One region of the Rosistilla oblonga genome, then DNA from elsewhere that is predicted to be linked to it. Evidence: riboswitches for the same ligand, from Rfam matches in the RefSeq annotation. Region 1 holds a riboswitch; the other holds the start of a gene.
What was found. A riboswitch is a leader RNA that binds a small molecule or an ion and turns the genes downstream of it on or off. The one in region 1 is predicted to bind cobalamin.
Positions count from the first base shown of each region.

Region 1 (5,614 bases):
CGATTTCAAGCGGGTTCAATTTACTCCCGACCTGATGCCGTCGGACATCACCGGCACCAACGTGATGGAAGAGGATCCCAACGGCCGCCGCGAGTTCCGCTTTATGGAAGGCCCGATCTTCACTAACGTCTTGTTGGCCGACGAGATCAACCGGACTCCGCCCAAGACCCAAGCGGCGCTGCTGCAAGCGATGCAGGAACGCGAGGTCAGTGTCGGTAATACGACTTACAGTCTGCCCGATCCGTTTTTCACGATCGCCACGCAGAACCCTGTCGAGCAAGAGGGAACGTATCCGCTGCCCGAAGCTCAACTGGATCGCTTCATGTTCAACATCAAAGTCGACTATCCGTCGGCGGCTGAGGAGGAGCAGATCCTGACCAACTCCACCCGCGGCGAGATCGTGGTACCGAACAAGGTCCTGTCGGGGCGGGCGATTCTGAACGTGCAGAAGTTGGTGCAAAGCGTGGCGGTCAGCCCGTATGCGATCAAATACGCATCGATGTTGGTCCGCGCCACGCGGCCTCGCGATCCGTCGGCTCCCGATTACATCAAGGAGATGGTCGACTGGGGGGCTGGTCCGCGGGCCGGTCAGTTTTTGATCAACGGTGGCAAAGCGATCGCCGCGATGGATGGACGCTTCAGCGTCGACATCGACGATATGCGGCACGTGGCAGTTCCGATCCTGCGGCACCGCGTCAGTACGAACTTCCAGGCCCAGGCCGAAGGGGTAACGACCGACGACTTGGTCGCTCGACTGATCAAAGACGTCCCCGTTCCCGAAGCCCCCAAGTTCGCTCAATGATCCACCGTTAGGTTCGAAACTCATGTCCGCCGAAAGCTATCTGAAGCCGGAAGTTCTGAACCAGATCAAGCGTCTGGATCTACGCGCTCAGATGGTCGTTCGCGGTTTTTTGCAGGGCTTGCACGCCAGCCCGTACCACGGGTTTTCGGTCGAGTTCAGCGAGCATCGCCGCTACAGCAAAGGGGACGACCCCAAGACGATCGATTGGCTGGTCTACGCCAAGACCGACAAGTATTACGTCAAACGATACGAATCGGAAACGAATCTGACCGGCTATCTGATGATGGACCTCAGTCGTTCGATGGGGTTTACGCATCGCCAGCAGTTTTCGAAGTTTGAGTATTCGATCTGCCTAGCCGCCTCGCTCTGCTATCTTATGATCATGCAGCAGGATCCGGTGGGGCTGCTGACGTTCAGCGACAAGTTGCGAGCGAATCTGCCGGCGCGCAGTCGTCGCAGCCAGGTGACCGATCTGTTAGCCCAGTTGTCGCGCTTGAAGCCCGAGGGGGAGACCGACCTCGGCGACAGCTTGCACCGCGTCGCGGCGATGTTGCCGCACCGCAGCCTGTTGATGATCTTTTCCGATCTGCTGGGCGATCCCGAGCCGGTTTATCGAGCCCTTGCGCAATTGCGACACGCCGGGCACGACGTGATCCTGTTTCACATCTTGGACGAATCCGAAGTCCATTTCCCGTACGATGGGCCTGTCGAATTCGAGGATCCCGAAACGGGACAGAAGATGCCTGTCGACGCGACCGAGATCCGCCAGGATTACCTGGAAGCGATCGAAGAGTTTCGCGAAGGCTATCGCGAGCGGTGCAGCAAGTTGCGAGTCGATTACGTGCCGCTGGACACCAGCATGCCCTTCGACAAAGCCCTCACGGAATACCTCGCCAGCCGCCAATCGCGGTTTTAGAACTCCGGTGCAATGGCCGTCGGAACGTTTGGAGCCTGGTTGGGTTTGGCGGGGCGAAGCTCCAGCAATTTGCCTAGCCCAGGCCAACGGCCTGGGAATGGCGATCGCAGCATCCGATCGGTAGGGCCAACGGCCCGGCAATTTGCTCAGTTCGGATCGATCGGCGAACAAATCGCCGGACCGTTGGCCCTCGCTGTACCTGGGCGCGATGTGTTCCCAGGCCGCTGGCCTGGGCTAGGCAAATCGCCTGGCCTTCGGCCCGGCACCTGCATTGGGTGCGAGCACGTTACGGTTGTGATATATACACCGAGTCCCGCAGGGATCGCAGATGGTAGCCGGAGGTCGCCGCGCCGCGGCGTACCTCCGGAACACGACGCCCGCACACGCGCAGCCGCTCCCGAAGGGAGCGCAGATCGATGTGAGCCCCCGTTCGGGGACGGCGTTCGATTTCGCGAATCGGTTACCGGTGGTATTCGCTGCGCTCAAACCACCGGCTACCTTCTGGGGCCGCTTCGCGGTCCATTGGCCGCCGAACGCTATTCAGGCCAGGGACCGTCGGCGGTCATTTCGGCGCCGGTCTTGGGGCAGCGGGTGGCGCCTGGTTTTCGGTTGATCTGTTCGACCGATGGGATCGCGTGCCATCGCTCGCACTTTGGGCAATAGAGTGCCGGTTGCAGCGTCCGTTTGCCAGTGACCGGGTGGATGGCGGGAGTCTGCGTGGCGGTGTCGGCGACAACCGCTTGCATCGTGTCGATGTCGACGTAGACCGATTGAGTGACCTCGGCGACCGGCGGTGCGGTCTCGCCGCAGCCGTTTACGGTCAGGAGCAACAGGCAAGCGGCAGCTTGGCGGATTTTTACTTTGGCGGACATCGATCGAACTTCCGGGGAAGGCGTTGGGGGCGAATAGGAACTCAGCGGGCTGACGTGTGCCTACTCGCGATCGTACAGTTCGTCTTGCAACGCAGGATCGTCCAAGTGTCCGTCGCTGACATAGCCCAGCTTTTTCTCGTCGATCAGTGCAGCTTGTTCGGATGACATGTAGTTGGTGCCAGGGACATCGATCTTGAAATGTCGCTGCCGCGATTCGACGTGTCCGTCCAGGAAGGCAACGTTCGCTGCGCCGTGATGGCGGAAGTGAACGTTGGGGAAGTTGTGGCTGGGAGGGTCCAACAACCAGTTCTCTTCAAAGCTGTAAGCTGGCGGCGAGAAGGAGACAAGTTTGACTTGGGCGCTGTCGGCAAAAGCGACTGTTGCACTCATCGAACGGACCTCGGCAAAACGGCGGACCATCGGTTCGGGATTGGGGACCGCGGCGTAAGTTGGCGGCAACCAATCGACCCCCGAGGACCGCGAGAGGTTGTAGCCGTTGAATCCAAAGCCCGACGCGGGGAAACCGTATTTCACAGTGTCCATCTGGCCGGGGCCAAAGTCGGGGCATTGGAACGATGTGTAACTTGTCTCGATGAACGGGGCCAAAGGGCCTTGGGTGTAATCGAGTTGTTGGTTCGGATCGGGTTGGTCGTAGTCGACGGTTCCGAACCAGAACTGTGCCTTGCCCTGAGCTCCCGAGTAGGTCGCCAAGTAATTGATCCGCGCTTGATCTTCGACGACGTACGGAATCATCGTCTCGCGGTAGGTGTCGGCATAATTATGCAGCGCCAATGCGATCTGTTTCAGCCGGTTCTTGCACTGCATGCGGCGAGCTGCTTCACGGGCTTGTTGCACGGCGGGTAACAGCAATCCAACTAAGATGCCGATGATTGCGATCACGACCAGCAGTTCGACCAGCGTGAAGCCGGCGCGGCGCGTGTTGTTCATTTTCATGGATGGAAAGATCTTTCGAGCCGACTGCCACGGTGGCTCTACGGTTCGCAGTTCCTACCGGCACAGAGCATGAGCGAAGATCGAGATCTTTCGTCGCTCGCACGATTGCCGGCCAGTGCCGTTGCAGCGCGAGCGGTCTGAAAAATCACGTCCGCTCCCTGTTCCCCGAGGGTACGACGCTATTGTGCGATGACAGCTGGGCAGGTCTTCTGGCTCCCGGTTCAGCCTCGGCTTATGCCTTCCCGCAACCGCGATCTTCATGATCGCATCGGTCACAGTGGCAGTGAGTTAAGCCTCGTCCCCGGTTACAGCGGCGGGACCGCAACGGATTTGCACCGTTTTCCCTATTCTCCGAGCGGACCACAAGTCGACGCTCGGCACCCATGTCGCGGTCGATTCTAACACCGGTCGTGTGTCCGTCAATCGCTGATTTATCTGGCTCGCGGCCGCGGAAGCTATTGGTAGTTGGCGAGCCCCCCGATTCCTGCGATCATCCAAGATTGCCGCTGCCGTGGCGAATTGTCATTATAAGAACCACACTGTGCGGCGGGATTGTCGGGTGTTTGGGTGACGGAATCAGACGGAGGAATCGCAGCATGAATGCAAATACTATCGCCATGGCATGTCATTTATGTGGCCTGTTGGGCTACCTGGCCAATGGTCTGGGCAGCATCTTTGGGCCGTTGGTCGTGTGGATCCTGAAGAAGGATGAGATGCCGTTTGTCGACGCGCATGGCAAGGAGGCGTTGAACTTCAACATCTCGGTGATGCTGTATGGGATCGCGCTGGTCGCCGCCACCTTTCTGACCTTTGGTTTTGGGATCTTTTTGACAGCTCCGTTGGGCCTGGGGCTGGTCGTCTTCCACGTCTACTTCGCAATCCGAGCCGCCTTGGCTGCGAACGAGGGAGAGATGTATCGCTATCCCTTCACGCTGCGACTGTTGAAGTAACCGCCGCGCCGCCGCTATTTTTCGATCCGGTACAGGTGCGACTGCGTGCGGATGATCAAGCTGTTGCCGATCACCGCGGGCGATGCGCAGATCGTCTCGGGCAGCTTGTTGTTGGCCAGCAGTTTGAATTTTTCGCTCGCTTCGAACACGGGGCAGTCGCCATCTTTGTTGAAGCCGTAGATGCGACCTTCGGCGTACAGCGGCGAGGCCCAGAAGTCGCCGCCTATGCGATGTTTCCAGATTTGGTCGCCCGTCTTGGCGTCCAAGCAGATCGCGATCCCGTCGTCGGTGATCGCAAACATCAGGTCGTCGACGATGATCTGCGATCCGCGTTTGGGCATTCCACGCCCCTTGCCCCAGACGATGTGGGAGTCGGTGACGTCGCCGGTGCCGCCGGGGCGGACGGCGATCAAACCCAGATCGTGTGCGCCGCCGGTGATGTAGACCAAACCGTTGGCGAACAGCGGACGTGGGGCCGCGTTCATTCCGCCGTGATAAACCTTCCACAGCTCTTTGCCGGTTTCGGGATCGTACGCGATCGTGGCGACAGCGCCGGGGCTGATCATTTCCGATCGACCTTCGTGTTGGATGATCTTTGCCGTGCTGTACGCCTTCTTGTGATCGCCGTTGTCGGTTCCGTATTCGATGTTTCGGTCGACCCGCCACGCCGTCTCGCCGGTCTGTTTATCGAACGCGATCACAAATTGGTTGTCGTATCCGTCGTAGGCGACGATCAATAGGTTGCCATGCACGATCGGCGACGATCCGGGGGCACGCCAGTGGTTGCAGATCAGATCGCGTCGCTCCCAGATCTTGGCACCTTTGGTCGTGTCGACACACGCGGTTCCGTAGCTGCCAAAGTGAACGTACAACCGGCCCGCTTCGACGACCGGGGTTGGCGAGGCGTAGCTGTTTTGCGGATGGCAGTATCGCGGTTCGGCATTTTCGAACAGCGGCACATCGTGCACGACTTTGCCACTGTTGAAATCGACGCAGACCGCCGACATCTGCTTGCCATCTTCGGATGCCGTCGTCATCCAGATCTGGTCGTCCCAAACGACGGGCGAGGACCATCCCTTGCCGTGAATGGGCGTCTTCCAGACGACGTTTTCGGTATCGC
Region 1 is NZ_CP036292.1:6,883,684-6,889,297, reverse strand. It holds gene CA51_RS24345 (AAA family ATPase) at 1-802, shown strand, start outside; gene CA51_RS24340 (DUF58 domain-containing protein) at 825-1,718, shown strand; gene CA51_RS24335 (hypothetical protein) at 2,255-2,590, opposite strand; gene CA51_RS24330 (DUF1559 family PulG-like putative transporter) at 2,651-3,538, opposite strand; cobalamin riboswitch at 3,727-3,944, opposite strand; gene CA51_RS24325 (DUF4870 domain-containing protein) at 4,141-4,494, shown strand; gene CA51_RS24320 (outer membrane protein assembly factor BamB family protein) at 4,509-5,614, opposite strand, start outside.

Region 2 (5,614 bases), 2.1 Mb from region 1:
GACGGGCATTCCCGCCGCAATGATCGCTTGGAATCTCTGCTGCTTCCGCCGCTTGTCGACGCAGGTCGACGATCGTCCAACGCCGGTCAGCGTGTTGGTCCCGGCGCGAGACGAAGCCGCGGGGATCGCGGCGACCTTGGAACGTCTGTTGGCTAGCGAAGGCGTCGATCTGGAAGTCGTTGTCCTGGACGACGATTCCCAAGACACGACAACAGCGATTGTTGCAGGGATCGCCGAAAAGGACTCGCGACTGCGGATCGCCCCCGGTGACGAGTTGCCACGCGATTGGAACGGCAAGCAGTTTGCCTGTTGGCAGCTATCGAAGCTGGCTCGCCACGACCGATTGTTGTTTTTGGATGCCGATGTCCATGTCGAACCCGACGCGATCGCTAGGCTTTCGCATTGCATGGACCGTCGCGCCGGCCAGCCGCAATCACTGGCACTTTTAAGCGGCTTCCCGCACCAGGAAACCGTCGGCTGGATCGAAACGGCGATCGTACCGCTGATGCATTTTGTCCTGCTGGGATTCTTGCCGATCTGGCGAATGCAACGCGTCACCGATCCCGCCTACGCCGCGGGCTGCGGGCAGATGTTCATGACCGACCGCCAAGCGTATGAATTGGCGGGCGGTCACGCCGCGATCGCTCGATCGCGGCACGATGGGATCAAATTGCCGAGAGCGTATCGGCAGGCGGAGTTGATGACCGACGTGATCGATGGGACCGATCTGGCGAGCGTTCGGATGTACCGCAGCGGGGCGGAGGTGTTTGATGGCGTGATCAAAAACGCCGACGAAGCGCTCGCCCGCCCGGCGTTGATCGTCCCGGTGACGCTCTTCTGCTTGGCGCCGCTCGCCGCGGCGATTGCCATGATCGGGTTTGCGATCGCGGGAGCATGGATTGCCAGTGCGATCGCGGCGTTTGCTTTTTGTATCGCAACGCTGTCGCGAGTCGCTTCGGTCCGTCGGTTTCGCCAGCCGCTGGCCTCGGCTTGGCTGCATCCCTTTGCGTTGGTGCTGTTTGCCGGACTGCAATGGATCGCGTTGTGGCGGCACAGTCGCGGACGCCGAGTCGCCTGGCGCGGCCGTATCGAATCTTAGTTTCGTTGTTTTCGTGCGGCGATGCCGGTTGGTAGATTGTGTTCGAGATCGTATCACCGCAAGCGAAGCCAAGACATGCTGGAAATCATCAAAATCGCTCGGCCTGGATTCTGGCCGACGCATGTCTGGTTCTACCTGTTGCCCTTTGCGGGGCGCGACATGTTCGGATCGATCCCGTTTTGGCTCGGCTGTTTCTACGTCAGCTTTCCTCTTGGCTTGCTGTTGTATGGTTGGAACGACCTGGGCGACTACGTCAGCGATCGCTGCAACCCGCGAAAGGACAGCTGGCTGTTTGGCGGACGGCCCGACGCGGCGATGCGGCGTCGTCTGCCATGGATCATCGCCGCGGTGCAGGTCCCGTTTCTGATCGCGTTTGTGATCATCGGCGGTTGGTGGATGCTGCTCTGGTTCGCCGCGGTGCTACTGACCAACGCGACCTACAACACGCTCGGATTTAAACGCCTGCCGGTCTTGGATCTGATGAATCAGATCGGCTACCTATTGATCTTTCTGCTGGGCAGTTGGCTCTGTGGCGTGCCTCAGTTGAATGCGGCGACGATGGTCTTCAGCGCGTTGTTTGCGATGCAGAGTCATCTGTTTGGCCAGTTGATGGATATCGAAGAGGACCGCATCGCCGAGCGTCATAACACCGCGATCACGCTCGGCGCGGTCCCGTCGAAGTGGTTGTTGGTCGGGATCATGCTGGTCGAGGTCGCGATCTCGTGGACCTACTTCCAATCGCCGATCGTCGCGGGATTCATGTTCGCCGGCGCGATCTTCTTCAGCCTCGATGCACTCGCCGGCCCCAAACAATACCCGCCCCTGTTCACCAAGCTCTTTTTCGTCGCCTGGAACCTAATCGTGATCGCCACGATGCACTTCGTCTGGCGCTATGGCGTCTTCTTAGTCGATTGATCCAGCACAACGAACGCCCCCAGAATCGATCGAACCACGCTCCAATTGCTCCTTCCGTTAATCGACGGCATACCAAAATTTGCATTGTTTGGCGAAGCGTGTGGTTTCGAAATCTGAAACGAAACCGCCAAACGGCAGCGACGCAGATTGGCATCCCACACATCCCCAAACGGCGGAATCCCGCCGAAGGCTTGGCCGTCGCTTCAGCCAAAAGTGGCGGTTGACGCTGGAAATCGCGGTACTATCATGTGACTCGTTCGTGGTGACTTGCGGTGCTTCTGCACTGCGAGCGAACAGGGAACTCCGGTGAAAAACCGGGACGGTCCAGCCGCTGTGAACTGCTTCGAGTGCCAACGCATTCGATTCGATGCTCCTTCTACCGAAGTGCCATTGCTTGGAATTCCAGGCGAGAAGGCTGTGAGTATTCGAAAGGCAGTGAGTCAGAAGACCTACCACGCGTAAGACGATTGAGTGCCTTCTTGGATTGAGGCGGTCGTTGCAATGTGTTCTGTCCCCCAATTGCTAGTGAAACACGGCGTATTTGTCGTTCACTCTGCATGGTGTCGACACAACACATTGTTTAATTTCATCGGTTGTCGATACGTTCTTGCCCCCTTTGTCGCTGCGCGCTCACACTTTCTGAAAATCGAAATCGGTTCTCAGAAGACAGGGAAGCTGCGCGCCGAGGTCTCGTGGCGAAGCGTGTTTCGACGCAGTAGCGAAGGGATCGGGACAGAGATGCCAAGCGCCAAGCAGCGACGGATCGCATCGCCCTGCACTAAGCAGTGCCGGTTGGATTGCCAAGCGATTTGCAGCGGATGCGGCCGCACGAAAGATGAAATCACCGGTTGGTCAGCTGCCTCGCCGGCGGAGCAACTGGAAATCGTTCGGCTCGCGAAATTGCGACAGCCAACATGCCAAGCCGCTGGGTTCACTTTGATCGAATTATTGGTCGTGATTGCGATCATCGGGATCTTGGTCGCCCTGCTGTTGCCGGCCGTTCAAGCGGCTCGCGAAGCCGCTCTCAAGATGAGCTGTAAGAACAACTTGCGTCAGCAGGGAATCGCGCTGCACAACTACCACGACGTGCATCAGACGCTGCCAACCGGATGTATCGAGTGGCGGTCGTGGGGCGCACCGCCAACGCAGCGGCAGTTCGCTTGGTCGGCGATGCTGTTGCCTTTCTTGGAGCAACAAAACGTCCATGCCCAAATCGATTGGTCGCTGCCGTATGACGCCCCTGAAAATCTGCCCGCCGCGTCGACGCGGCTGAGCGTTTACGAATGCCCCACTGCGATCGAGCGTCCCGCGACGCGGGGCAGGTCCGATTACGGCGGCATCTACGGCGAACGAATCGTCGATCGCGATCCGGAAGATGGCCTCTTCTTGTACGAGCGGTCGGTGCGGTTTCGCGACATCCGCGATGGGCTCACGCAAACGCTCGCAGTTGCCGAAGACGTCGGCGGCCCGGACAGCGAATGGATCAATGGCCGCAACGTCTTTGTGCAGGCCTACGGAATCAACGATCCCGACGCCTGGATCGGCGACAACGAGATCCGCAGTCTGCACACCGGAGGGGCAACGGTGCTGTTTGCCGATGGCCGAACGATCTTGATGGCCGAAACGATCGACAAACAGCTGCTTGGAAAACTGATCACTCGCGGCAAGGGCGAAGTGGTTGACTCCAGCGCCTACTGATTTTTAACCCTCGATGGAATGCTTGGCTGCCGACTTGCGACGCAGCTCACGATTCCATCGACCACTGAATTCCACAACTCTGACGAAACCACAACAATGAAAATTCAACTGTTTGCTTTGATGATCTCGCTCGCCGCGGCGACGCCTTCGCTTGCCGACATGGTGATCGATTTCGATGAACTGTCCGGATACACCGACACCACTGCCGACGGTAGCTATTTGAACGGCTACGGTTATGGAGCCGCTACCGGCAGCTGGTCTTCCCGCGGCGTCACCTTTGGGACAAACCAATGGGGACCGGGGTGGAGTTATTCCAACGTCAACAACACAACCACCGCGGGCTACACCAATCAGTTTGCGGCTTACCCGGGGACCGATGTCAGTGGAAATGGCAACTATGTGATCGGAACCGGCTTTTCCCCAAACGCCGCTTACTTCAACCTGTCGGCCAATCTGCAAGCGAAATCGATCGCCGTCGCCAATACGACCTATGCCGGAATCTCGATGCGTGATGGCGACGGTGATGGCGGTTTTGCCAAGAAGTTCGGTGGATCCACGGGAAGCGACCCCGATTACTTCCGCGTCACCTTCACCGGCTTTGAACAAGCCGATGTCGGCGGAGCGAGTACCGGAAGCGTCGAGTTCTATTTGAGCGATTTCCGATTTAGCGACGACTCGTTGGACTACATTGTCGAGGACTGGCAGACCGTCGATCTGACGGGACTGGGCGACGCGCGTTCGATCGGGATAACACTGGACGGCAGCGACGTCGGCACCTGGGGACTCAACACGCCCGCTTACGTAGCGATTGACAATCTTGCCGTCACCGCAGCCGTTCCCGAACCGGGAAGCATGGCGATGCTGTCGGTTGCCCTGGTCGCCGGCGGAATCGCTCGGCGACGTCGCAACAAACGACAGCAGAAAAATCAAACCAGCTGATCTCAGCCGGGACGCTCCGCCGGCTAGCTCTGCGGCTTCAGTTCCTTGATCCGCAGATTGCGGAAGCGGTAGGTCTGCCCTTTTTCGCCGTGGTGTTGGATGGCGATGAAGCCACTTGCATCGGTGTCGTCTTCGATCTCGGTCGTGACGACGCCGTTGACTTCGATCTTCAGCGAGTCGCCTTGGCAAGTGATTCGGTACTTGTTCCAGCCGTTGCGGTCCAACGCGCCGGCGACTTCGGGCTTCTTAAAGTAGGCTTGCGATTCCTCAGCATGCTCCAGGAACTTCGCTTCTTTGGTGCGGCCCTTGATGCTCGGCCAGATCCATCCGCGGCGACTCTCGTCATACAGACCGCCCGACCAGCGGCGATCCGATCCATCGCATTCGGCTTGGTAACCGTAGACCTTGTTCTTTTCGGAGTGACAGCGGAACATGAAGCCCGAATTCGCTTGCCCCTCGGGAATCATCACCTCGCCTTCGAAAACAAAGTCGCCGTATTTCTTGTCGGTGACCAGGAAAAACTTCTTCGACGCTGTCAGATGGATCTCGCCGTCGACGACGTTGACTTCGCCCCATTCATACGGATTGTTCCAGCCGCTGGTGTCTTCGCCGTTGAAGAGGTCGGTCCATTGATCGTCATCCTGTCCGATCGCCGCGCCGGAGATCAGGAAGGCCGAGAGCAGCAGGGCTGCGATGTTGGTCGTTGCTTGCATGCGAATCGTGTTTCTCTAAGAGTTGATAAAAAAGGAGCGTGCCGTACGCACGCGCTCGTAGGGGTGAGTTGCTTATTGTAGTCGCCCAGTCAACGTTTGTAGGGATCCGTCCACCTCTAACGCTCAAGTTGTCTCGGCGATCGCTTCGTCGCTACGATCCCCGCGAGGCGACAAACGCACAAACTGCAGTCCCATCTTTCGCAGCACCCACAGGCTCAACATACACCCGACAACTTGGGACACCGCCAAG
Region 2 is NZ_CP036292.1:1,738,591-1,744,204, reverse strand. It holds gene CA51_RS06270 (glycosyltransferase family 2 protein) at 1-1,099, shown strand, start outside; gene CA51_RS06265 (UbiA family prenyltransferase) at 1,175-2,014, shown strand; cobalamin riboswitch at 2,258-2,485, shown strand; gene CA51_RS06260 (DUF1559 family PulG-like putative transporter) at 2,753-3,712, shown strand; gene CA51_RS06255 (DUF4465 domain-containing protein) at 3,809-4,651, shown strand; gene CA51_RS06250 (3-keto-disaccharide hydrolase) at 4,675-5,364, opposite strand; gene CA51_RS06245 (hypothetical protein) at 5,488-5,614, opposite strand, start outside.
Region 2: another riboswitch for cobalamin. It lies ahead of CA51_RS06260 (DUF1559 family PulG-like putative transporter); the one in region 1 lies ahead of CA51_RS24330 (DUF1559 family PulG-like putative transporter).